2 regions of the Paraburkholderia sp. BR14312 genome follow, and region 2 is predicted to be linked to the other one. Evidence: riboswitches for the same ligand, from Rfam matches in the RefSeq annotation. Region 2 holds a riboswitch; the other holds the start of a gene.

Region 1 (11,965 bases), on a different contig from region 2:
GCTGCCAGTCGCCCAGGCGCGCGCGGATGCGCTCCGCCGTTTCGGTGAGTTCGTCGGCGGGCGGCCAGAACAGTTCGCGGTCTTGCAGGCGCAGCGTTTCAGTCATCGCTTGTCTCCATCCTGGTGCCAGAAAGGCATGCCGACCACGGGCGTGCTCGCGACCGCCGCTTCGCGCTCGGCCATCGGTCCGGCGAGAAACGCGGCGCGCCCCGCCTCGACACCCAGCGCGAACGCGCGCGCCATCGCCTCGGGGTGCGTGGCCTGCGAAACGGCCGTGTTGAGCAGCACGCCGTCGAAGCCCCACTCCATTACCTGGCACGCGTGCGAAGGCACGCCCAGGCCCGCATCGACGATGAGCGGCACATCGGGCAAGCGCTCGCGCAGCACGCGCAAGCCGTAGGGGTTGATCACGCCCTTGCCGGTGCCGATCGGCGCGCCCCACGGCATGAGCGCCTCGCAGCCGGCGTCGAGCAGACGCCGGCCGATCACGAGGTCCTCGGTGCAATACGGCAGCACCTTGAAGCCGTCCTTCACGAGGCGCGACGCGGCCTCGATCAGGCCGACCGGGTCGGGCTGCAGCGTGTAGTCGTCGCCGATCAGTTCGAGCTTGATCCAGTCGGTTTCGAAGACTTCGCGCGCCATGTGCGCCGTCGTCACCGCCTCGTTGACGGTGAGGCAGCCGGCCGTGTTCGGCAGGAGCGGCACGCCGTGTCGCTTGAGCAGATCGAAGAAGCCGGCCTCGGCGGTGCCCTCGTTCATCTGGCGGCGCAGCGCGACGGTGATCATGCCGGGGCGCGCGGCAGCCATCGAGTCGGCGAGCGATTGCAGCGACGGATAGCGTGACGTGCCGAGCAGCACGCGGCTCGCGAAGGTTTCGCCGTAGAGCGTGAGCGCGTCGGCAGTGGTTGTGGTGGTCATGGGTTGGAATCCTTGGCGGTGTCGTGAACGCGCTCGCCGTCTATGCGATGCGCGCGACCGGTGGCCTGGGCGAGCGAGGCTCAGCCGCCGGCCACGGGGCTCACGACGTCGAGGCGGTCGCCCGCCTGGAGCGAGCGCGCGCCATGCTGGGTACGCGCCACGAAATCGCCGTTCAGCGCGACGGCGAACGGCGGACGCGCGCCGAATGCGGTGAGCGCATCGGCGACAGTCGCGCCCTCGGGCAGCGTGATCGGCTTCTGGTTGATTTGAATGTCCATGGCAAATACGTTCTCAAACTGCGGATTATTTCTGGTGAGGCGTCAGGCCGGCTCGTGCGCGCCCTGCGCGTGCAGCATGTCGCCCCAGCGCGACGCGCGGCGCAGCGACTCGAAGGATTCGGCATCGCTCACACGGGCATCGAGCAGCGCCTGGGCGAAGCGCGCGGCTTCGTCGGCGACTTCCGGCGCGATCATGAAGCCGTGCCGATAGAGACCGTTCACACGCAACGTGGTCTTGCCGTCCCAGATGAGCGCCGGGCGGTGGTCGGGCAACGTCGGGCGGCACTGCGTGTTCAACTCGAGGATGCGCGCTTCGCCGAACGCCGGATGCACCGCGAACGCCGCGCTCAGCAGTTCGAGCGCCGAGCGCACGCTCACCGGCGAGCGGTCCTCGCCTTCGATCTCGGTCGCGCCGATCACGAAGACATCGTGTTCCTTGGGCGCGATATAGAGCGGATAGCGCGGATGCAGGAGCCGCACCGGGCGCGTGAGCGTGATGCCCGGCGCGTGCACGCGCGCGACTTCGCCGCGAATGCCGCGCAACCCCGGCAGCGCAGGTTTGGCGCCCAGCCCGCGGCAATCGATCGTCACGCGCGCGGGCGGCGGATTGGCCTCGTCGACCGTGGTATGCCAGTGGGTTTCCACGCCGCGCGCAGCGAGCCCCGCCGCCAGAGCGGCCAGGGCCTGGCGATTGTCGAGCTGGCCCTCGCCTTCGAGCAGCCAGCCGCGCGCGAAGCGCCCCGCGAGCGCCGGTTCGGCGGCGTCGAGCTGTGCACCGGCGAGCGCGACGAAGTTGGCATCGGCGAGAGAACGCGGCGCGTTGGCGCGCACGCGGCGCTCGAAGAGCGGCGCTTCGGTGCGATCGGCGCTATGCCAGACCACGAGCGTGCCGTTGCGCTGGAAGAACACGGGCTCCGGCAACTCGGCCAGAATGCGCGGCCAGGTTTCGAGCGATGCGACGCCCAGCTCGGTAATGAGCATTTCGGCGACGGCAGCCTCCGCGAGCGGCGCGAGCATGGCCGCCGCGACCCAGGCTGCGGCTTCGCCGCCTTCGGGGCCGCCGCGCTCGTAAAGCGCGACGCGATGGCCCTCGCCGGCCAGACGCCATGCGACGAGCCGGCCGCTCAGGCCGCCGCCGAGCACGGCGAAGTCGGGCACGCTGCCCACGTCAGGGTTGCGGGCGCGGCTCATGACGACGCTCCGTCACGCAAGGCGAACTGCAAGGCGAACGCGATAAGAATCGGGGAACAAAGAGAATAGGCGGTCATCGTATCCTTTCCGTACGGCAGCAGCAGACGTACCCAAGGACGAAACCGGCTGGCAAGGCCGACCGTGGAGGCTATACGGCGCAGACGGCCCGATACGGAATGCGTATACGAACCCAGGCGCCCAAAGCGCAGCCCGGCGGGAATCCTGGCGCCCCCGCCTTTTCAAAACCCAGGCTGGGCGCTCCGGTAAGACTTTCTGGAAACTTCCCGCGCCGGTATTACCCGGATCGGGTGCAAAGGGTTTCTCTCAGCCTCACTGGCGGCATGCCCGGCATACCGGTGAAGCACCCCTGTTTCGTCAACGACGATTAGACCACAAAACGCGCGCGGCCCGCAAACCTCGGCGGAACCGGGGGGCGTGGTCTGGCACAATGCCCTGAACCCGCCTCTTTCGCCTCGCGAGCCCGCGCGGTGAGACAATGAGCGCCACGCTACGGCGGCGCCAGCGTGCGCTTTTGTCTCCACGCCTCGCGCCGGTTTTGGCTCCGCCTGTGGCCCGTTAAGACTCACTTAAGCGCCCGACGACAGAATCGCTGCAAAAATCGCTGCAACGCTGCCGCCGTGCGGCGCGCGGCGCATGCCCCCAGCGGGCCGCCACACCTTCAGGACGCACATGACCAACCAACCTGCCCGCGCCACGCCCGATCAGAACGAGCATCAGAAGATCACCGCGTGGAGCCTGATCAAGCCCTACTGGGTCTCCGAGGAACGCTGGATCGCCTGGGGCCTGCTCGTCGCGATCATCGTGATGAACCTGCTCGTCGTGTGGATCAACGTGCGCCTGAACGGCTGGAGCGCGGAGTTCTACAACGCGTTGCAGGCCAAGGACGTCAAGCGCTTCCCGCCGCTGTTGATGACCTTCACCGAACTGGCGTTCGGCTTCATCATCCTCGCGGTGTATGGCCGCTATCTGCGCCAGATGCTCGGCTTTCGCTGGCGTCAGTGGCTCACCACGCGGTTCCTGAACGAGTGGCTCGGCAAGGGCGCGTTCTACCGCATCGAGCGCGACCGCCTCGCCGACAACCCCGACCAGCGGATCAGCGACGACCTCCAGTCGTTCGCCACGACCACGCTCTCGCTCACGCTCGACCTGCTCTCGACGGTCGTCACGCTCATCTCGTTCATCACGATCCTGTGGACGCTCGCGGGCGCGCTCACCGTCACGCTGGGCGGGCAGCCGCTCGCGATTCCGGGCTACATGGTGTGGGCCGCGGCGCTCTATGCCGTGTTCGGCTCGCTCGTGATCCAGAAGGTCGGCCACCCGCTCGTGTCGATCAACTACCAGCAACAAAAGGTGGAAGCGGACTTCCGCTTCGGCCTGATCCGCCTGCGCGAAAACGCCGAGCAGATCGCCCTCTACGACGGCATGGACACCGAGCGCAGCAACGCGCAGGGCCTCTTCGCGCACATCAAGGACAACTGGTGGCGCGTGATGAAATACACGAAGCGCCTCACCTTCGTGCTGAGCTTCTACGGCCAGATCGCCATCATCTTCCCGCTCGTGGTGGCCGCGCCGCGCTACTTCGCGGGCGCCTTCACGTTCGGCGTGCTGATGCAGATCTCGCAGGCGTTCGGCACCGTGAGCGACTCGTTCTCGTGGTTCATCAACAGTTACTCCACGCTGGTCGAATGGCGCGCTACCGTGAATCGTCTGCGCGAATTCGTGCGTGTGGTGCACTCGCCGCGTCTGAAGGAATCGGTCTCGCCCGCCACCGAGCACGGCGGCATCAACCTGCACTTCATCGACAACAACGAGCTCGCCACCGAGCATCTCAAGCTCTCGCTGCCCAACGGCACGCCGCTCTCGGAAGTGCGCGACATCGCCATCAAGCCGGGCTCGCGCTGGCTCGTGCGCGGCCCGTCGGGCGCAGGCAAGAGCACGCTGATGCGCGCGCTCGCGGGCCTCTGGCCCTTCGGCGAAGGCTCGATCGACGCGCCTGTCGATGCGCGCATGATGTTCATCCCGCAGCAGAGCTATCTGCCCATCGGCACGCTCAAGGCGGCGCTCACCTACCCCTCGCCCGCCGACGACTACAGCGACGAAGACTGCCGCGAAGCGCTGCGCGCCTGCCGCCTCGAAGAGTACGTGGATCGTCTCGCCGAGTCGGCGCACTGGACGCGCGTGCTCTCGCCGGGCGAGCAGCAACGCCTTGCGGGCGCGCGCGTGCTGCTGCACAAGCCCGACTATCTGTTCCTCGACGAAGCGACGAGCGCGCTCGACCCCGACAACGAAAGCCGTCTCTACAAGCTGTTCATGGAACGTCTGCCCAAGGCAGCGATCGTGAGCGTCGCGCACCGTGAGTCGCTCGCGGCGTACCACCACGAAACGCTCGAGATCGAGCGCATGCCCGAAGAGCGGGTTGCCGCGTGAGCGCAAGCGCGCTGCGCGTCGTGCTGATCACGGGCGCGGGCTCGGGCATCGGCGCGGCGCTCGCGCGTCGCCTCGCGGCGCCGGGTGTAGCGTTGATGCTGCACACGCGCGGCGCGGATGAGGCATCGCGCGCCCGGCTCGCCGCCGTTGCCGCCGGGTGCGAACAGCGCGGCTCGACCTGCGCCACCTCGTACAGCGATCTCGCGCTGGCCGGCCAGGCGAGCGCGCTCGTGGACGCCACGCTCGCGCGCTTCGGCTCGCTCGACCAGCTCGTCGCCAACGCCGGGCACGCGCAGCGCCAGACGCTCGCCGCGCTCGACGCCGCGTCGCTCGAAGGCGCTTTCGCGGCCATGCCTGCCGCGTTCGCCGGGCTCGTGCAACGCGCGCAGCCGGCGCTGGAACGCTCGGCGCGCGCCCGCGTGGTCGCGCTGAGCTCGTTCGTCGCGCACCGCTACCGCGCCGGCGCGCCCTTCGCGGCCACCGCCGCCGCGAAGGCCGCGCTCGAATCGCTGGCGAAAACCGCCGCGGCAGAACTGGCGCCGCACGGCGTGACCGTGAACTGCGTCGCGCCCGACTATACGCGCAAGGACAAGGGCCCTGCGCCGGAAAACGCGCCGGCGTGGGAGCGTGCGGCACAGGAAACGCCGCTCGGCCACGTGGCCGATCCCGCCGATGTCGCCGAACTGATCGCCTTCCTGCTCTCGGATGCCGCGCGCCACATCACCGGCCAGGTGATTCATGTCGATGGCGGGCTCACGCTCTAGCGCCTTGCGGTTCCCGCGCGCCGTCGTTCGTTCGCTATCGAACTAAACCCGAACTAAATATCGGAATACAACGATAGCGGGCGCCCCCAAATTGCCCCTCGCCTCAGCGCGGTTTCGCACCGTAAAATACCCCTCCAGCACACCGGAGACGGGCGGCGTCGCACCGCGCAGCCCGCCAGCGTCAAGCGCACACGCCACCCAACGCGTTTGCGCCAGCCGGGTCGCTTGCGCAGCACGGGCCGCTCAGCCCGGTTCGTTGCGCGCACAACAAATATGGGGGAAGACACGCGATGGGCTACTTTCACTGGTTCACCGAATTGAACGCGCGCGAGCGGCGCACGCTTTATGCGGGATTCGGCGGCTACGCCGTCGACGCGTTCGACTTCATGATCTACTCGTTCCTGATCCCGACGCTCATCGCGACCTGGGGCATGACCAGGAGCGAGGCCGGCATGATCGCGACCAGCTCGCTGATCTCCTCGGCGGTCGGCGGCTGGCTCGCCGGCATCCTCGCCGACCGCTACGGCCGCGTGCGCGTGCTGCAGTGGACCATCGCCACCTTCGCGCTCTTCACCTGCCTCTCCGGCTTCACGCATTCATTCTGGCAACTGCTCGCCACGCGCACGCTGCAGGGCATCGGCTTTGGCGGCGAATGGACGGTCGTCACGATGATGATGGCCGAAACAATCCGCTCGCCGCAGCATCGCGCGAAAGCCGTGGGCGCGGTGCAGAGCAGCTGGTCGTTCGGCTGGGGCGCGGCTGCCATCCTGTACTGGGCCTTCTTCGCCCTGCTACCCGAGGAATACGCGTGGCGCGCGTGCTTCTGGATCGGCATCGTGCCTGCGCTCTGGATTCTCTATGTGCGCCGCAACGTGAGCGATCCCGACGTGTTCGTCGCCACGCGCCGGGCGCGCGAAAGCGGCGCGGTGCAAAGCCACTTCATGCAGATCTTCGCGCCCGCGCATCTGGTCACCACCCTGCTCGGCAGCGCGCTGTGCACCGGCATGCTCGGCGGTTACTACGCGATCACCACCTGGCTGCCCACCTACCTCAAGACGGTGCGCCATCTCTCGGTGTTCAACACGAGCGGCTATCTGATCGTGCTGATCGTCGACTCGTTCACGGGCTACATCGTCGGCGCGATCCTGTGCGACAGGATCGGCCGGCGCGCGTCGTTCATCCTGTTCGCCATCGGCTCGTTTGCGCTCGGCATGGCCTACACCATGCTGCCCATCACCGACACCGCCATGCTCCTGCTCGGCTTTCCGCTCGGCATCGTCGTGCAAGGTATTTTCGCGGGCGTGGGTGCGTACCTCTCGGAGCTTTACCCCAACGCGATCCGCGGCTCGGGCCAGGGCTTCTGCTACAACCTCGGACGCGGGCTCGGCTCGTTTTTCCCCATTCTCGTAGGCACATTCGCGCAAACCACCTCGCTCGTGAAGGCGATCGGCGTGGTGGCCGGCGCGGGCTATCTGCTCGTGATCGTCGCGGCGCTGTGCCTGCCGGAGACGAAGGGCAAGACGCTGACCGAGGAAGTGCCTGCTGCCGGGAGCGAGCGAGCGTCTGCGGAGTCCACTGCACGATGAGCGCGAACATGCTGCAATACCGACCGTCCCTCCCTGTTGTGCGACCGGCATGAAAACGATCGTCCTCGGCGCCGGTGTGATCGGCGTCGCTACTGCGTACTATCTGAGCGAACGAGGCTGCGACGTCACAGTCGTCGAACGGGAACCCGGCGTCGCGCTCGGCACGAGCTTCGGCAACGCCGGCGTCATGGCGCCCGGCTATGTCACGCCGTGGGCCGCGCCCGGCATGCCCGCGAAGCTCATCAAGTATCTGCTCAAGCCGACCTCGCCGCTCATCTTCCGTCCCACGCTCGATGCCGCGCAGTGGCGCTGGATCGCGCGCTGGCTGCGCGAATGCGATCTCGCGCGCTTTCGCGTGAACAAGCAGCGCATGCAGCGCATCGCCTATTACAGCCGTGAATGCCTGCACGCGTTTCGCGCCACGCACGCGTTCGAGTACGGGCGCAGCCAGGGCTATCTGCAGCTCTTTCGCAGCGACTACGACCTCGAGCTCGCGCAACCGGCGCTCGGCGTGCTGCGCGATGCGGGCATCGTCTATCGCGAACTCGATGCCGCCGCTTGCGCGCAGGTCGAGCCGGGGCTTGCGTGGTCACGTGTGAAACCGGTGGCGGGCGTCTATCTGCCGGAAGACGAGGCCGGCGACTGCGCACGCTTCACGCGCGAGCTGCGCTCCGTCTGCGAATCACGCGGCGTCACGTTTTTGTTCGATACCGAAGTGCTCGCGCTCGAAGCCGCGGGCGGCAAGGTGAACGGCGTGCGCGTGCGCGCCGTGCCCGGGCGGCGCACGGCCAACAACCGCAAGGACCGGCGCGAGCAGCGCCGCGCGCCGGCCGAGGTGCTGCGCCCGGCCGAGCGCAGCGAGCCCACCGACGACACGCCCCACACGCTCGCCGCCGACGCCGTGGTGGTCGCCCTGGGCGTGGAGAGCGCGGCGCTCGTCGCGCCGCTTGGCGTGCGCGTGCCGTTGTATCCGGTGAAAGGCTATTCGGCCACGCTGCCCGTGGTCGACGAGCAGAAGGCCCCGCGCGCCGCGCTCATGGACGAGTCGCTCAAGACGGCGATCACGCGCTTCGGCCCGTATCTGCGTGTGGCGGGGACGGCGGAACTGGGCGACCACCGCGCGACGCTGCGCGAGCAGGCGCTGCAAACGCTCATGAAGGTGCTCGACGACTGGTTCCCGCACGCCGCGACGCCTTCGTCGGCGCAATTCTGGGTGGGGCGCCGGCCGATGGTGCCGGACGGCGCGCCGCTGCTCGGCACGTCGGGCGTGGATGGCCTGTGGCTGAACGTCGGGCACGGCTCGACGGGCTGGGCGATGTCGATGGGTTCGGGCCGCGTGCTCGCGGACCTCGTCACGCAGCGCGCGCCGGAAATCGATCTCGATGGATTGACGCTGGCGCGGTATCGCCACTAAGCGTCGGTCGAGACTCCAACGCAGGGCGACACCTCAATCGAGCGCGACGCTCGCCAACGCCTCGTAGCGCGCGCCCTGCCTCGCCAGCGTGCTCGAATACAGCACCAGCGACTCGAAGCACAACGGCGGCAGCGCTTCGCCGCCGCTTGGCGCCGGCGCGCCCACGGCGTCGCGCGCGAAGCGCGCGAGCGTCACATGCGGGCGGAACGCTCGTGCGTCGAGCGGCAATCCCACGTCTCCCATGAGTGAGCGCACGTGCCAGTCGAGCGCCGCGAACGCATCCGACATCGCGAGCACGGCCACCATGAGGCGTGGATGCGCGCGTCCCGGCCAGCATTCGATATGCGTGACCGGCGCAGGTGGGAGGAGCGGCGCGTGCTCGGCGAGCCGCTGCGAGAGCACGTGTCCCTGGTCGAACGACATTGCGCCGATGAAGGTCACTGTCAGATGGAGTTGCGCATAGGGCACGCGCCGCGCATTGGGCGGCACGTCCAGCGCGGCGAGCGCATCGCGCGACGCCGCAGTGGGCGAAAGCGCGATGAAGCAGCGCCGCCATTGCTGCGTGTCACGATCGGTCTCGCGGGCTTCGGACATGATCGGCGGGCCTCGTTCGGTCGGGCAATCGCGTCATGGTAATCCTCTCGCGCGCAGACGTAAAAAAGCCGGGTCATCCTTGCGGATGCCCGGCTTTCTGGCTTCGTGTCTCCTGCCGTCTCCCGTGCGTCCCAGCGAATAGCGGGACACACCGGATTTAACGCGGCAACTCCGAGCTGCCCATCAGATACGCATCGACGGAGCGCGCGCATTGACGGCCCTCACGGATCGCCCATACCACGAGCGACTGGCCGCGGCGCATGTCGCCGGCGGTGAAGACCTTGTCGACCGACGTGTAGTACGCCTTCTCGCCCTCGGTCGAGGCACGCACGTTGCCGCGCGCATCCTTCTCGACGCCGAATGCTTCGAGCACCGGCGAAACCGGCTGCGTGAAGCCCATGGCGAGCAGCACGAGATCGGCCTTCATTTCGAATTCCGAGCCTGGCACTTCGACCATCTTGCCGTCCTTCCACTCCACACGTGCGGCGATCAGCTTCTCGATCTTGCCGTTCTTGCCTTCGAGGCGCTTGGTGGCGACCGACCAGTCGCGCGAGCAGCCTTCGTCATGCGACGACGACGTGCGCAGCTTGATCGGCCAGTACGGCCACACGAGCGGCTTGTTCTCTTCCTCGGGCGGCTGCGGCAGCAGTTCGAACTGCGTGACGCTCTTCGCGCCGTGACGGTTCGAGGTGCCCACGCAGTCGGAACCCGTATCGCCGCCGCCGATCACGACCACATGCTTGCCCTTGGCGAGCAGCTGGTTCGGCAGCTTGTCGCCGGCGTTGACCTTGTTCTGCTGCGGCAGGAACTCCATGGCGTAGTAGATGCCTTCGAGTTCACGGCCCGGCACCGGCAGGTCACGCGGCGTTTCCGAACCGCCTGCGATCACCACGGCGTCGAACTGGTCCTTCAGTTCGTCCGGCGAGATCGTTTCCTTCGCCGTGTTGCCGATGTACGCAGGCAACTCGCCACGGCCGATGAACACGTTGGTGCGGAACGTCACGCCTTCGGCCTCCATCTGCCGCATGCGGCGGTCGATCAGCCACTTCTCCAGCTTGAAGTCGGGGATGCCGTAGCGCAGCAGGCCGCCGATACGGTCGTTCTTCTCGAACACCGTCACGTCGTGACCGGCGCGCGCGAGCTGCTGTGCGGCGGCGAGGCCCGCGGGGCCCGAACCGACCACGGCAACCTTCTTGCCCGTCTTGTGCTTCGCGACTTGCGGCGCGACCCAGCCTTCGGCCCAGGCCTTGTCGATGATCGCGTGCTCGATCGACTTGATGCCGACCGGGTCGTCGTTGATGCCGAGCGTGCACGCCGCTTCGCAGGGCGCCGGGCAGATGCGGCCCGTGAACTCGGGGAAATTGTTCGTGGAATGCAGGACGTCGATCGCGCTCTTCCAGTCCTGGCGGAACACGAGGTCGTTGAAGTCCGGAATGATGTTGTTGACCGGGCAGCCGTTGTTGCAGAACGGGATGCCGCAGTCCATGCAGCGTGCGCCCTGGATCTTCGCGTCGGCGTCGGAGAGCGCCGCCACGAATTCCTTGTAATGCTTCACGCGCGTGAGCGGTGCTTCGTACGCCTCATGCTGGCGCTCGAACTCGAGAAAACCGGTTGCCTTACCCATAGGGTTCTCGTCTATCTCTATCTATTCGGTGAGGGGACCGCGCCCGCCGCCGCTTCAGTGAGCGCGGCGGGCGCTTCGTCTTCGTTCAGTCGTCGTCTTGCGGATCAGGCGGCCAGTTCTTCCTGGTTCGCCTTCTTCGCGCCGAGTTCGCCCAGTGCGCGCTTGTATTCCGTCGGGAACACCTTCACGAACTGGCGGCGCGCCGCATCCCAGTTCTCGAGCAGCGCCTTGGCGCGCGTCGAGCCCGTGAACTGGAAGTGACGCTCGACGAGTCCCTTGAGCAGCGCTTCGTCGGTCTGGCCCGTGTGCCACAGTGCGCGGTCCACAGTGCGCTCCTGTTCGGCCTGCTGCAGGACCGGGTCGAGCGCGACCATCGACTTGTTGCACTTGCCGGCGAAGGTGCCGTCCGGGTCGTACACGTAGGCGATACCGCCCGACATGCCCGCCGCGAAGTTACGGCCCGTTTCGCCGAGCACGACCACCGTGCCGCCCGTCATGTATTCACAGCCGTGGTCGCCCGTGCCCTCGACGATCGCCGTCGCGCCCGAATTACGCACCGCGAAACGCTCGCCCGCCACGCCGCGCAGGAAGGCTTCGCCTTCGAGTGCGCCGTACATCACCGTGTTGCCGCAGATGATGTTTTCTTCGGACTTGCCGCGGAAGTCGTTGGTCGGACGGATGATGATGCGGCCGCCCGAGAGGCCCTTGCCGACGTAGTCGTTGCCGTCGCCCACGAGGTCCAGCGTGATGCCGCGTGCGAGGAACGCGCCGAAGCTCTGACCCGCCGTGCCCTTCAACTGGATGTGGATCGTGTCTTCCGGCAGACCGTCGTGGCCGTACTTCTTCGCGACGACGCCCGAGAGCATCGCGCCAACCGTGCGGTTCACGTTGCGCACCGGCTGGATGAACGAGACGTGCTCGCCCGTTTCGATCGCCGCCTTCGCCTTCTCGATCAGCGTGTGATCGAGCGCGCGGTCCAGACCGTGGTCTTGCGTGTCGACGTGCTTCTTCGCGACTTCAGCGCCGACCGACGGCTGGTAGAACACGCGCGAGAAGTCGAGACCCTTCGCCTTCCAGTGCTCCACGCCACGGCGCGTGTCGAGCAGATCCGCGCGGCCGACCAGATCGTCGAACTTGCGGATACCCAG
Region 2 (11,965 bases):
AATGCAGCTCGCCCATGCGTTCGCCGCTGATCCACGCGACCGTCGTCGAAATGGCGCCGCCCAGGCCGATCTGCAGCGCCGTCGCGACGAAGAGATCGGTCGGCAACGTGAGCTTGCCTGCCAGATGCGCGCCGATTGCCCAGAAGAGCGCGCCGCACAGAATCGCGAGGCTGCCGCCCGCCGAGCCGGCCGCGGCGCCGCCGTGGCTCAGGATGGCGATGCCGACGAGGCCGAGCGCGACCGCGGCCCATTCGGCCTTTGCCACGCGCCGCCCGGTGACCGCCGAGATCACGGTCGCAAAGAGCGGCACCGTGGCGACCATCACGGCCGCCTTGCCGGTGCCCACGGTACGCATGCCGTAGGCGAGCATGCCGCTCGACAGGCCCACGAGCAGCGTGCCCACCACGCCCGCGTTGCGCACTTCGAGCAGCGTTGGCATGACGGGCCGCCGGCGCATGGCGAAGACGAACAGGCCGATCCCGGCGAGCAGATTGCGCAAGCCGGAAAGCAGGAGCGGCGGGAAAGAATCGAGCGCGACTTTCACGCCGAGATACGTCGAGCCCCAAACGAAGTAGACGACGGCGAGCGAGAGCGCAACGCGCCCGGTGCGCGATTGCGGCAGCCGTACGGCACGCGCGAAACGCCATAGCGCAGCTGCGACCTGCTGGGCCCCGGCGAATAAAGATTGAGTGTTCACGTGGAAAGGCAAACGGGGAGGCATCGTCAATTCACCGCGGCAGGTGAAAGGCAGGACCGCGGGCGCCCCGGCAGCAAGGTGGCGGGACGTGTGAAGCTCGACGGCATGGTGCAGATGCGCAAAAACGCGAAAAAAGACGGAGTACGAAGGACACCCGGGACGGGCGAAGCGCATTATGCAACAACGCCGGGTGTTGCGGATGCTTTCAGGATGCTTTATGCGCAGCGATTCGTTGCGTGCGCGTCACAGTGTGAGCGGCGCAAGCGAGGACCGTGGATCGCGCACCAAATTGCCGTGTAACGGCCGCGTTGCGCCGCGCTGGGAAGACCGTGCTAGCATGACAAAACCTTTCGCTTAACTTTCACCAACCGGATTTCATACACGCCGCTCGCCATGCTTTCGCTCGTTTCGCGTCCCGTATTCGCCTTGCCGCCGCGTCATTTGCGCGGCGCGTCGGCACGCGTACGCGCCGAGCGCGAGCGAACCGCGCCGTGGCCTCTCGACACCCGAGCGCGCGCCCTAGCTACTCTCTCCGCTCCGCTTTACGCCGCCCGGCGTCCGCACTGAACCGCCTCCCCAACCCATCGGAGCCGGTCGGTCGGGCTCCGGGCCGATCCGTTACACCGCCGTTACGCCCCGCTGCGGCCCGCGCCCGATTGCGCGAATTCGCTCCCAGCCCTCGCCGTTACCTCGAATCTTTTCTGGATCGCAAGGAAGACTGCCATGTCGAAGAAAATCCGTTACTTCACCGAACTCGATGTCGCCCGCCTCGAAAAATGCGCCGCCGAACCCGGCGCCGCACCCGCGCGCCAGGCCATGCTCGACGAACTCCTCGAACACGCCGTGATCGTGGAATCGCGCGACATGGCCGCCAACGTCGTGACGATGAACTCGCAGGTCACGCTCGTGGACGAGCGTAACGGCGCATCCCTCACGTACACCGTCGTCTATCCGCATGAGGCGAACGTCGACGCCGGGCGCCTGAACGTGTTCTCACCCGCGGGTCTCGCGCTCCTCGGCGCGAAACGCGGCAACGCCGTGCGCTTCACGACGCCGGGCGGCGCGGTCGAAACCCTGAAGATCGAGCGCATCCTGTTTCAGCCGGAAGCTTCGAAGGATTTCACGCTGTAAGCTCGGCCCATACTACACATCGCGACACCCCGCGCCTGGCACATCGCGCGCGAGATGGCACTTGCCAGATCGTCGCAGCGCGGTGTATCGTTTGGCCTTGCTTACGCGGGGGTCCTGCGTCATGCGCCGCATCGAACGAAAGTCGTGCAGCGTATTTCGCGGGTGAGAAATACCCTTTGAACCTGATCTGGATAATGCCAGCGCAGGGAAGCGTCCGGACTTCGCAACATCGCTCAGCGCCTCACCTCATCACAGCGAAGTCCGTCCACGTTCCGTCTCGTCTCCTGCTAAGCCGCTGTTCCCACTTTGCTTTGCATGGAGAGAGAGACGCATGAACGCGAATCCGAAGTTCATTTCCGCCAACGCGCACGTCGACGAAGCCGCGATCGCGCCGCTGCCCAATTCCCGCAAGATCTACGTGACCGGTTCGCAGCCCGATATCCGCGTGCCGATGCGCGAGATCACGCAGGCGGATACGCCCACGGGCTTCGGCGGCGAGAAGAATCCGCCGATCTACGTCTACGACACCTCGGGTCCGTACACCGACCCTGAAGCGAAGATCGACATTCGTGAGGGCCTGCCTGCGCTGCGTCAGGGCTGGATCGAAAAGCGCGGCGACACCGAAGCGCTGCCGGGCCTCTCCTCCGAATACGGCCGCGAGCGCGCCGCCGACCCAGCGACGGCCGAACTGCGCTTCCCCGGCCTGCACCGCACGCCGCGCCGCGCGAAGGCCGGCAAGAACGTCACGCAGATGCACTACGCGCGCCAGGGCATCATCACGCCGGAGATGGAATACATCGCGATTCGTGAGAACCAGCGCCGCGCCGAGTATCTGGAAAGCCTCAAGGCGAGTGGCCCGAACGGCGCGAAGCTCGCGGCGATGATGGGCCGCCAGCATCCGGGCCAGGCGTTCGGCGCAGCCGCTTTCGGCGAGAACGCGCTCAAGGCAATCACGCCCGAGTTCGTGCGCGACGAAATCGCGCGCGGCCGCGCGATCATTCCGGCGAACATCAACCACCCGGAAAGCGAGCCGATGATCATCGGCCGCAACTTCCTCGTGAAGATCAACGCGAACATCGGCAATTCGGCGGTCACTTCGTCGATCGGCGAAGAAGTCGACAAGATGACGTGGGCGATCCGCTGGGGCGGCGACACGGTCATGGACCTCTCGACCGGCAAGCACATTCACGAAACGCGCGAGTGGATCATCCGCAACTCGCCGGTGCCGATCGGCACGGTGCCGATCTACCAGGCGCTCGAAAAGGTCAACGGCAAAGCCGAAGACCTCACGTGGGAAATGTTCCGCGACACGCTCATCGAGCAGGCCGAGCAGGGCGTGGACTACTTCACGATTCACGCGGGCGTGCGCCTGCAATACGTGCCGCTCACCGCGAACCGCATGACGGGCATCGTCTCGCGCGGCGGCTCGATCATGGCCAAGTGGTGTCTCGCGCATCACAAGGAGTCCTTCATTTATGAGCATTTCGAAGAGATCTGCGAAATCATGAAGGCATACGACGTGAGCTTCTCGCTCGGCGACGGCCTGCGTCCCGGCTCGATCTACGACGCCAATGACGAAGCGCAGCTCGGCGAACTGAAGACGCTTGGCGAGCTCACGCAGATCGCGTGGAAGCACGACGTGCAGGTGATGATCGAAGGCCCGGGCCACGTGCCGATGCAGCTCATCAAGGAGAACATGGATCTCCAGCTCGACTGGTGCAAGGAAGCGCCCTTCTACACGCTCGGGCCGCTCACCACCGACATCGCGCCGGGCTATGACCATATCACCTCGGGCATCGGCGCTGCGATGATTGGCTGGTTCGGCACGGCCATGCTCTGCTATGTCACGCCGAAGGAACACCTGGGCCTGCCCAACAAGGACGACGTGAAGGAAGGCATCATCACGTACAAGCTCGCGGCGCATGCGGCCGATCTCGCGAAGGGTCACCCGGGCGCGCAGGTGCGCGACAACGCATTGTCGAAGGCCCGCTTCGAGTTCCGCTGGGAAGACCAGTTCAACCTCGGCCTCGATCCGGACAAGGCGCGCGAGTTCCACGACGAAACGCTGCCGAAGGACTCGGCCAAGGTCGCGCACTTCTGCTCGATGTGCGGTCCGCACTTCTGCTCGATGAAGATCACCCAGGACGTGCGCGACTTCGCGGCCAGGCAAGGCGTGAGCGACGACGAGGCCCTCAAGAAGGGTATGGAAGTGAAGGCGGTCGAGTTCATCAAGCAAGGCGCCGAAATCTATCAGCGCCAGTAAGCGCTGACTTCGGGCTGACTCAGGGCTCACTACGCCCCGGCGGGCGCTCGCCGCCCGCCGAAACATTTACTAACGATTCCCACAACTCTCTGACAAGCGCACACACCCTGATACGGGTCGCGTGGCTAGCATGAGGGTGTCGAAGGCGCAGTGTGCGTGCCAGCGCACGCCGCACCGCACACTCGAACGCATCATGCGTAGGGAGTCGAAAAATGAATACGCTCAAACGTGCACGCACGCTATTCACGGTGACGACACTGATCGCCGTGCTGGGCAGTCTTGGCGCTTGCGACAACATGTCGAGACGCGACCGCGATACGGTGATCGGCGCGGGCGTGGGTGGCGTGGCCGGCGCGGCGATCGGCGGCAATGCGCTCTCCACCGTGGGCGGCGCAGCGGTGGGTGGCGTGATCGGCAATCAGGTGGGCAAGTAAGCGTTAGCGCCAGTACGGATCGACGATGCGGCTGCACGACGGGCTGCACGATCGAAGCGACGGCACAGAACAGAAACGACACGACAGGCAACACGCCATCCACGGCGTGCATCAGGGAAGGATGCGCGGCGCAGACCCTCACGGGCTGCGCCGCGTTTGCTTGGGTCGCTGGCGTCGCGGCCGCAGGACTGCGCGAAATATTCGGTTAACGACGCATCGCGCAAAGCGTGTTCGCACGGCGTAAGCTCGAACGAATCAGACGGCCCGAGCCTGATGGCGATCATCCTGCGCGGCCGTTCGCCACTCGCGGAGCCCGCCATGAAACGTCCGTCTGTGCTTGTGATCGCCGCCGCGAGCGCGCTCCCCGCGCTTTCCGGCTGCTACTACTACGCCCCCTACGGCTACCCGCCCTACTACTACGGCACCGTGCCCGTCGCCGCCACACAGCAGGAAACCGCGGTCGTGCAAACGGCGCCGAACCCCGCGCCTGCCGCCGTGCCCGACGCGCAGTATCCGGGACCGCTCTATCCCTCGCCGCCGGTTGCGATCGCCGTGCCTGCGTGGCCGGCCTATCCAGCATATCCAGCGGTCTACCCCGCGACCTATCCCGCCTACTACCCTTACCCTGCGTACGGCTGGGGCTGGGGCGCGCCCGCCGTCTCTTTCGGCTTCGGCTATTGGGGCGGCGGCAGGCACTGGCATCACTGATGTTCACGCACCCAGCCACGCCGCGAACTGCGCCACAAAACGGTGCCGGACCGTACTTTCCCTCCTTGACGCTCCCGTCTCGTTATCTATCCTCCAAGTGGGCTAGCGGGGATTGAAGCACCGCCTTAACTCGGCCGCCTGGCCGGGCCCTGAACTCCACAGCCGACGACGCGCCCCGGCGCATGCTGCCGCACTGCTGCGCCGATAACGAACCAGCATAAAGGAGACGTGATGTTCCACCAGCTGTTGACCCCCATCGGCAATTCGCTGCTGTTTTCGTTTCTGATCGCCGTGCTGCCGATTCTCACCGTGCTCGCCCTGCTCGGCTGGGCGCGGCGGCCTGCATGGCAAGCCTCGCTCGCGGGGCTCGTGGTCGGTCTGATCGTCGCGATCGCCGGCTGGCAGTTTCCGGTCAATCTCGCGATCAGCTCGGTGCTCGCGGGCGTGGTGTTCGCACTCTGGCCGGTGATGTGGATCGTCGTCACGGCGATCCTGCTCTACAACATCGCGCTGCGCTCGGGCCGCTTCGCGGCGTTTCGCATGTGGTTGCTCGACAATCTGCCCAACGACCGGCGCATCGTGCTCGTCGTGGTCGGCTTCTCGTTCGGCGCGCTGTTCGAAGGGATTTCCGGCTTCGGCACGCCAATCGCCATCACGAGTTCGCTGCTCATCATGCTCGGCTTCCCGACGCTCGAGGCCCTGACCTTCACGCTCATCTTCAACACGGCGCCTGTTGCGTTCGGTGCGCTCGGCGTGCCGATCACGGTGCTCGGCGCGGTCACGCACCTGCCCGCCGATCTGCTCGGTCAAATGGTCGGCCGCCAGTTGCCGTTCTTCGCCTTGCTGCTGCCGTTCTATGTCATTGCGATCTACGCGGGCATGGGCGGCATGCTGCGCATCTGGCCGGTGCTGCTCGTCTCGGGCGGCAGCTTCGCCCTCACGCAGTTCATCACCGCCAACTTCATCAACTACAGCCTCACCGACGTGCTCTCGTCGCTCGTCTCGCTGATCCTCACCATCCTGTTCCTGCGCGTGTGGAAGCCCGCGCCCGATCCGCGCTTCGCCATCAAGGTCGATCGCGCGAAGGAAGCGCGCGGCACCGTGACGGGCGCGCAGGGCTGGTATCCGTGGATCATCGTCGCGGCCGTCGTGATCATCTGGACCGTCGCGCGGGTCTTCACGATCGGCGAGGTGAAGGTGCCGTGGCCGGGCCTCGACAAGGCCGTCTACATCACGCTCTACAACACGCCCTATGGCGCGATCTGGGACTTCCAGCCGCTCGCCACCGGCACGGCGATTCTCGTCGCGGCGATCATCACCGCGTTCGTCGTGCGCCTGAAGCCCGCCGATTTCGGCGTCGCGATCGTCGATACCTGGGTGCAGACGCGCATCGCCATCCTCACGGTCGCGACCATCGTCGGGCTCGCGTTCCTCATGAACTACTCGGGGCTCACCTATACGCTGGGTCTCGCGGTGTCTTCGGTCGGCGCGTTCTTCCCGCTCGTTTCGGCCTTCCTCGGCTGGGTCGCGGTGTTCCTTTCGGGCAGCGACACCTCGGGCAATGCGCTGTTCGGCAACCTCCAGGTGGTAGCCGCGAAACAGCTCAATCTCAACCCCATCCTGATGGCGGCGACCAACTCGTCGGGTGGCGTCATGGGCAAGATGATCTCGCCGCAAAACATCGCGACGGGCGTCGCCACCACGGACCTCAAGGGCCAGGAAGGCATTGTGTTCGCGAAGACGTTCAAGCACTCGATCCTGTTGACCGTGTTGCTCGGCATCCTCGTGTGGCTGCAGCAGAACGTGCTCACCTGGATGATTCCGCACTGAGTACGGCTCGCCCGCGGGCATGAAAAAACCCGCCTGCGCGGCGATGCGCAGGCGGGTTTTCTTTTGCGGCCTTGAGCCAGACAACGCTGGCTCGAGCGTGCGCGCAATGCTTAGTGCAGTTCGTCGACCACGAGGCTCATGATCTCCTGCGCCGGACGCGACGAGTCGATCTGGCCGCTGTCGTCCACGATCGCGACGCGCGTCTGGTTGTCCGTCACGGCGCGTACGTTGAGCTTGTACTGCTTCGCGGTCTTTTCCTTGCGGCCGTGGAAGATCTGGTTCCAGAAGCCCTGCTCGTCCGAGCTGTGGTCCTTCGGATCGACATAGCGCACGTAGTAGATGCCCTTCGTGCGGTCGCGATCGTCCACCGTGAAGTTGGCGCGGTCGAGCGCGATGCCCACGCGCACCCATGCGCGGTCGTACGGCTCACCGAGCGTGAGCTCCGACGAAGTGTACTGACCCGACGTGCCCTGCGCGTTCGACGAGCCGCTGCCCGATTGCTGGCCCACGGCCGCGACGTTCTGCGCGGCCATGGCGGCCGCAGCGGCGTCCGGAGCCTTCGACTTCGCGTCGGTGCCCTTGCTGTTGGCCTTGGCGTCGGCTTCGGCCGCGACCTGCGCGTCGGGCACGCCCGGCTTCGCGTTCGCGAGCGTCATCATGAGGCGCTTGAGGTACTCGGCTTCGAGCGCGGGATCGTTGGGCTTCGGCACCCACTTGCTGGTGTCGTTGTTGGTGCCCGAGAGCTGTTCGCTCAGACCCTTCTGGCTGATGAACACATAGGTGCCGCCGCTGGGCGACGTTTCGAGGCGCGTGCGGTACTTGTTGCGCTCGGCGGTCACATACGAGTTGCCCGTGGCCCACGAGAGCGTGTTGCGGATGAGGCCGTCGCTGATCTTCGGATGGGTTTCGTTCCAGTCCGTTTCCATCACGCCCTTGTCGCGCTGGTCGACCACGAGCAGAAAGCCTTGTTCCTGCCAGAAGCGGCGCACTTGCGCCCAGACCTGCTCGGGCGTGCGGCTGTCGATGACGAGCCAGCTTTCCGTGCCGTCACGCTGGATATGCATGCCCGGCACCTGCGGGACCACCTGGGCCTCGTCGGACTGCGGCGCGGCGGCCTGGGTCTGCTTGAGCGAGGACAGCGAGGTTTCGCCGCCCTGCGGCGCGAGCGAGCGCTGGTCGGACGCTTCGTCGAGCATGTTCGGCGGCACAGCGAGCGAGGACTGCTTCGCCTTGGCGTCACTACGGTAATCGATCTTGCCTGGCGTCGGCGAGCTGCAGCCGGCGACCAGCCCGCCCGCCATCAGAAGCGCGAGCGCGCGTGCGGCAAGACGTTGATGAAAATCACTCATGTTCGGGTAATCCCTTCGGCTACGCCACGGCCAGTTTCCGTGGATCAACCAAACATTTTACCGGTCCGGCGGCCCGCTGTGCAAAAACCACGGGGTGGCACGCAATCCAGGCCCGATATCCGCAGCGGCGACGCGCGCCGAACCGCGGTCGCGGCACGGCAGACCGACCGCGCCTTAACATTCATCCACATTCGATCCGGCGCGGCGAACCTACTGAAAAGCCGCCAATTTCCTTTTGGATCAACGCATTAACTCCTCCCCACGCGCAAACGCTGCTTTGCGCTGTGCCGCCCTCCCGGCCTGGGACGCTCGCAAGAACGACCCTGGTGCTAATTTCATCTCGAAATCTCAAAAAAGATTCGTAAATAGCAGGACCGGAGAGCGTCATGAAAACTTGCAGCCTCACCCAGGCGGGCCGCGCCGCAGCCTTCGCCTGCGCGCTCAATTGCCTCGGCTTCGCCGCCGCGCCGGCCCGGGCCGCGCTCGGCGACACCGCGACCGTACCGGCCGGCGCCGCCCAACGCAGCATCGGTGGCGGCGCCGGCCGCGTCGTCAGCTACGTCGACGACAACGGCACGACCATCAACGCCTATGTGGGCAGCGCGGCCGGGACGGTCTTCGCGTACACGTGGCAGGGGCCGGCTCAGCCCAACGTGGGGGCACTACTGGGCCGTTACGCAGCCGACTGGCGCAGCGCCGCCGCGGCGCTTCACGCCACGGGCCGCAACGGCCTGCACGCTGCGCGCGTGGACGGCGCTCAGGTCGTGGTCGAGACGGCCGGCCACATGCGCGCCTACGTGGGACGCGCGTGGCTGCCCGCCGCACTTCCCGCTGGCGTGAGCGTCGGGGATCTCCAATGAAGGCCCGCTCCCGGCGCCTCGCCCTCGTCGCCCCCCTCGCGCTCTTCTCGCTTTGCGCCGCGCTCACCGCGTGCGGTGGCGGCGATGCCGGAACCGCGTCCGCGAGCACAGGCGCCGCGGAACCCGCCAGCGCCCCAACTGCCTCGAGTGCGCCGTCGACCGCCGGCACGAGCCGCACGATTCCGCAATCGACCACGCCCAATGTCGTGGCCGTCACGGTGGGCCCGACACCCACCTCGACGCGCAACATGCTGATGACGAGCGTCACGGTCTGCGTGCCGGGCACCGCGGACTGCGCGAGCGTCGACAACGTCCAGGTCGATACCGGCTCCCAAGGCCTGCGCCTGCTCGCTTCGGCGCTGCCGGCGGGCTTCTCGCTGCCCCCCGTGCCAGCCGGTGCGGGGGTCGACGTCGCCGGCGAATGCGCCGTGTTCGGCACGGGCTACACGTGGGGCACAGTGCGCAGCGCCGACGTGAAGCTCGCGGGCGAGACTGCCGCTTCATTGCCGATCCAGTTGATCGCCGACCCGGCCGTGCCCGCGTCAGCGCCGGACGGCTGCGCCGGCAGCGGCCTCGCGATGAACAGCGCCGCCACGCTGCGCTCGAACGGCATTCTCGGAGTCGGGCCGTTCAGCGCCGATTGCGGCGTGTCCTGCGTCAGGGCGGCCGCCACGCCGTGGTACTACGCCTGCCGCGCGAGCGGCTGCACGGCGAGCGCGCAACCGCTTGCGCAACAAGTCAGCAACCCGGTGGCGGGCTTTGCCACCGACAACAACGGCGTGATCATCGACCTGCCGCCCCTGGCCGACAGCGGCGCGTCCGGGGTGAGGGGGTCGATGATCTTCGGCATCGGCACGCAGGCGAACAACGCGCTCGGCAGCGCGACGGTGCTGCGCGCGAACTCGGGCACCGGCTATGTGAAGACGACGACATCGGACGGCACGGTCTACTCGCTGAGCTACCTCGACACGGGCTCGAACGCGCTGTACTTCAACAGCCCGACGATGACGCGCTGCGGGTTCTGGTATTGCCCGAGTTCGCCGGTCAGCCTCGGTGCGACGATAGCCGGCATCGACGGTGTGGGCGCTTGCGTGACCTTCGCGGTCGCAAGCTCGACGACGCTGCTCGCCACCGGCAACTGGGCCTTCAGCAATCTCGCTGGCTACAACGGTCGCGCGTTCGGCTGGGGACTGCCGTTCTTCTTCGGGCGCCGCGTGTTCACGGCGATCGCCTTGCAGGACACACCTGCAGGCAGCGGACCATTCTTCGCGTTTTGAGCGCGCCGGCGATCACCGGAGTCTTATCAGCTACAAACGACGAAGGCCTCTTGCGAGGCCTTCATGAGCGCAGAATGCGCCAACGACGGGTGCGGCCGTAGCAACGCCACGGCGAGCAGCGTGCGTTCGTTTTAATCGTTGGCGGCGTTCGGGTCGGGCGTGGTCTTCGCGAGCTTAGGCGGCGCGAGCCAGCGGAACGTCGCGAGGCCCGACTCGTTGAAGGTGCACTCCGCGGCCGCCGGTGTGCCGACGGCCTTCTTGATACCAAGCTTTGCGACCAGCGCGGCGACCGGCGTGGTCGGCTTGCCCTCTGGCGTGCCGCCTTGGGCGACCGGAGCGGTGGGAACCGAAATCGTGCCGGGCAGCGCCGCCGCCTGCACCATCGGCGCCGTGACCGTGGGCGCCTCGTTGGCGCCCTGCGCCGTGGTGGACGCCGCCGCCGATGCCGCCGATGCGGCCGAGGCAGACGGCGCCGACGCGACCACGGCGGCCGAAGCCGCGCCGTTCTCGAGCTGCCCTTCGACCACCACACGGGCGCCACGATACGTCGTCGCGCTATGCGTGACCTTGAGGTCGCCGAGCGTCGTCTCGGCAAGGCGGCTACGCATCGCCTCTTCGCAGGCGCTGGTGTTGCGGTACTGCGCCGCGCATCCCGCGAGCAGGGTGACGGCGGCCGCGAGGCCGGCGAAGCATGCGTTACGTGTGTTCATCGCTCATCCGATTTTCAGGCTGCGGCAATTGTAGCGTACGGGGCGGGGAATCCCTGACGGCGCTCGCGCCCACCTGCGACCCTGCTATCATCGCTGCTGTATATCCGTACAGTGCCACGCGTGCTTCCCGACTCTCCCGATCCGTTCTATTACCTCGCGAACTTCGAGCGTGCGCTAGCGTGGCTCGACGCGCGCTGCGCCGACCTGTTCGACGACGCCGAGCGCCGCTTCGCCGACGAATTCGTGCAGGTGCCGCAAGCATCTCGCGCGCTCTTCGTGCGCATGCTGATGCGTAAGGGTCCCTATTTTCGCGCCAGCCGGCTCGCGTACGACGAGATCGGCTGCCCGCGCGCGGCTGCGGCACCGCTCGTCGCGGCGGGTTGGCTCGACGACGCGCCCGCACTCGATCTCGGCGCGCTCGCCGCGCTCGTGACGAAAGCCGAACTGCAAGCGCTCGCCGAGCGACTTGGCATCGCGCTCGAAGCTCGCGCCACGCGCGCGGCAACGCTCGAGGCGCTCGATGCACACTATGCCGCCGCGCCCGAACCGCGCGACTGGCGTGCGTGGTTCCCGGCTTCGTCCGACACTGTGCTTTTGTTCGCGAGCGCCCCGCTCTGCGAGCGCCTGCGCCTGATGTTCTTCGGCAACCTGCATCAGGACTGGTCGGAGTTCGTGCTCGCCGACCTCGGCGTCTTTCGCTACGAAA

Evidence for each region. Region 2 has a riboswitch for thiamine pyrophosphate ahead of thiC (phosphomethylpyrimidine synthase ThiC). Riboswitches for the same ligand answer to the same signal wherever they lie in the genome.
Region 1: linked by a shared signal. The riboswitch ahead of AB3X98_RS36735 (FAD-dependent oxidoreductase) and the one ahead of thiC (phosphomethylpyrimidine synthase ThiC) in region 2 are both predicted to bind thiamine pyrophosphate.

The regions. Positions count from the first base shown of each region.
Region 1 is NZ_JBFPKI010000017.1:75,876-87,840, forward strand. It holds gene thiE (thiamine phosphate synthase) at 1-106, opposite strand, end outside; gene AB3X98_RS36725 (thiazole synthase) at 103-918, opposite strand; gene thiS (sulfur carrier protein ThiS) at 999-1,196, opposite strand; gene AB3X98_RS36735 (FAD-dependent oxidoreductase) at 1,239-2,387, opposite strand; TPP riboswitch at 2,652-2,766, opposite strand; gene AB3X98_RS36740 (ABC transporter ATP-binding protein/permease) at 3,078-4,835, shown strand; gene AB3X98_RS36745 (SDR family NAD(P)-dependent oxidoreductase) at 4,832-5,599, shown strand; gene AB3X98_RS36750 (MFS transporter) at 5,890-7,185, shown strand; gene AB3X98_RS36755 (D-amino acid dehydrogenase) at 7,235-8,599, shown strand; gene thpR (RNA 2',3'-cyclic phosphodiesterase) at 8,633-9,193, opposite strand; gene AB3X98_RS36765 (glutamate synthase subunit beta) at 9,351-10,817, opposite strand; gene AB3X98_RS36770 (glutamate synthase-related protein) at 10,922-11,965, opposite strand, start outside.
Region 2 is NZ_JBFPKI010000004.1:155,365-167,329, reverse strand. It holds gene AB3X98_RS12860 (EamA family transporter) at 1-622, opposite strand, end outside; gene AB3X98_RS12855 (GreA/GreB family elongation factor) at 1,421-1,828, shown strand; TPP riboswitch at 1,926-2,055, shown strand; gene thiC (phosphomethylpyrimidine synthase ThiC) at 2,160-4,091, shown strand; gene AB3X98_RS12845 (glycine zipper 2TM domain-containing protein) at 4,304-4,525, shown strand; gene AB3X98_RS12840 (hypothetical protein) at 4,844-5,233, shown strand; gene AB3X98_RS12835 (L-lactate permease) at 5,465-7,063, shown strand; gene bamC (outer membrane protein assembly factor BamC) at 7,174-8,412, opposite strand; gene AB3X98_RS12825 (DUF2844 domain-containing protein) at 8,799-9,272, shown strand; gene AB3X98_RS12820 (DUF3443 domain-containing protein) at 9,269-10,549, shown strand; gene AB3X98_RS12815 (hypothetical protein) at 10,681-11,259, opposite strand; gene AB3X98_RS12810 (VRR-NUC domain-containing protein) at 11,380-11,965, shown strand, end outside.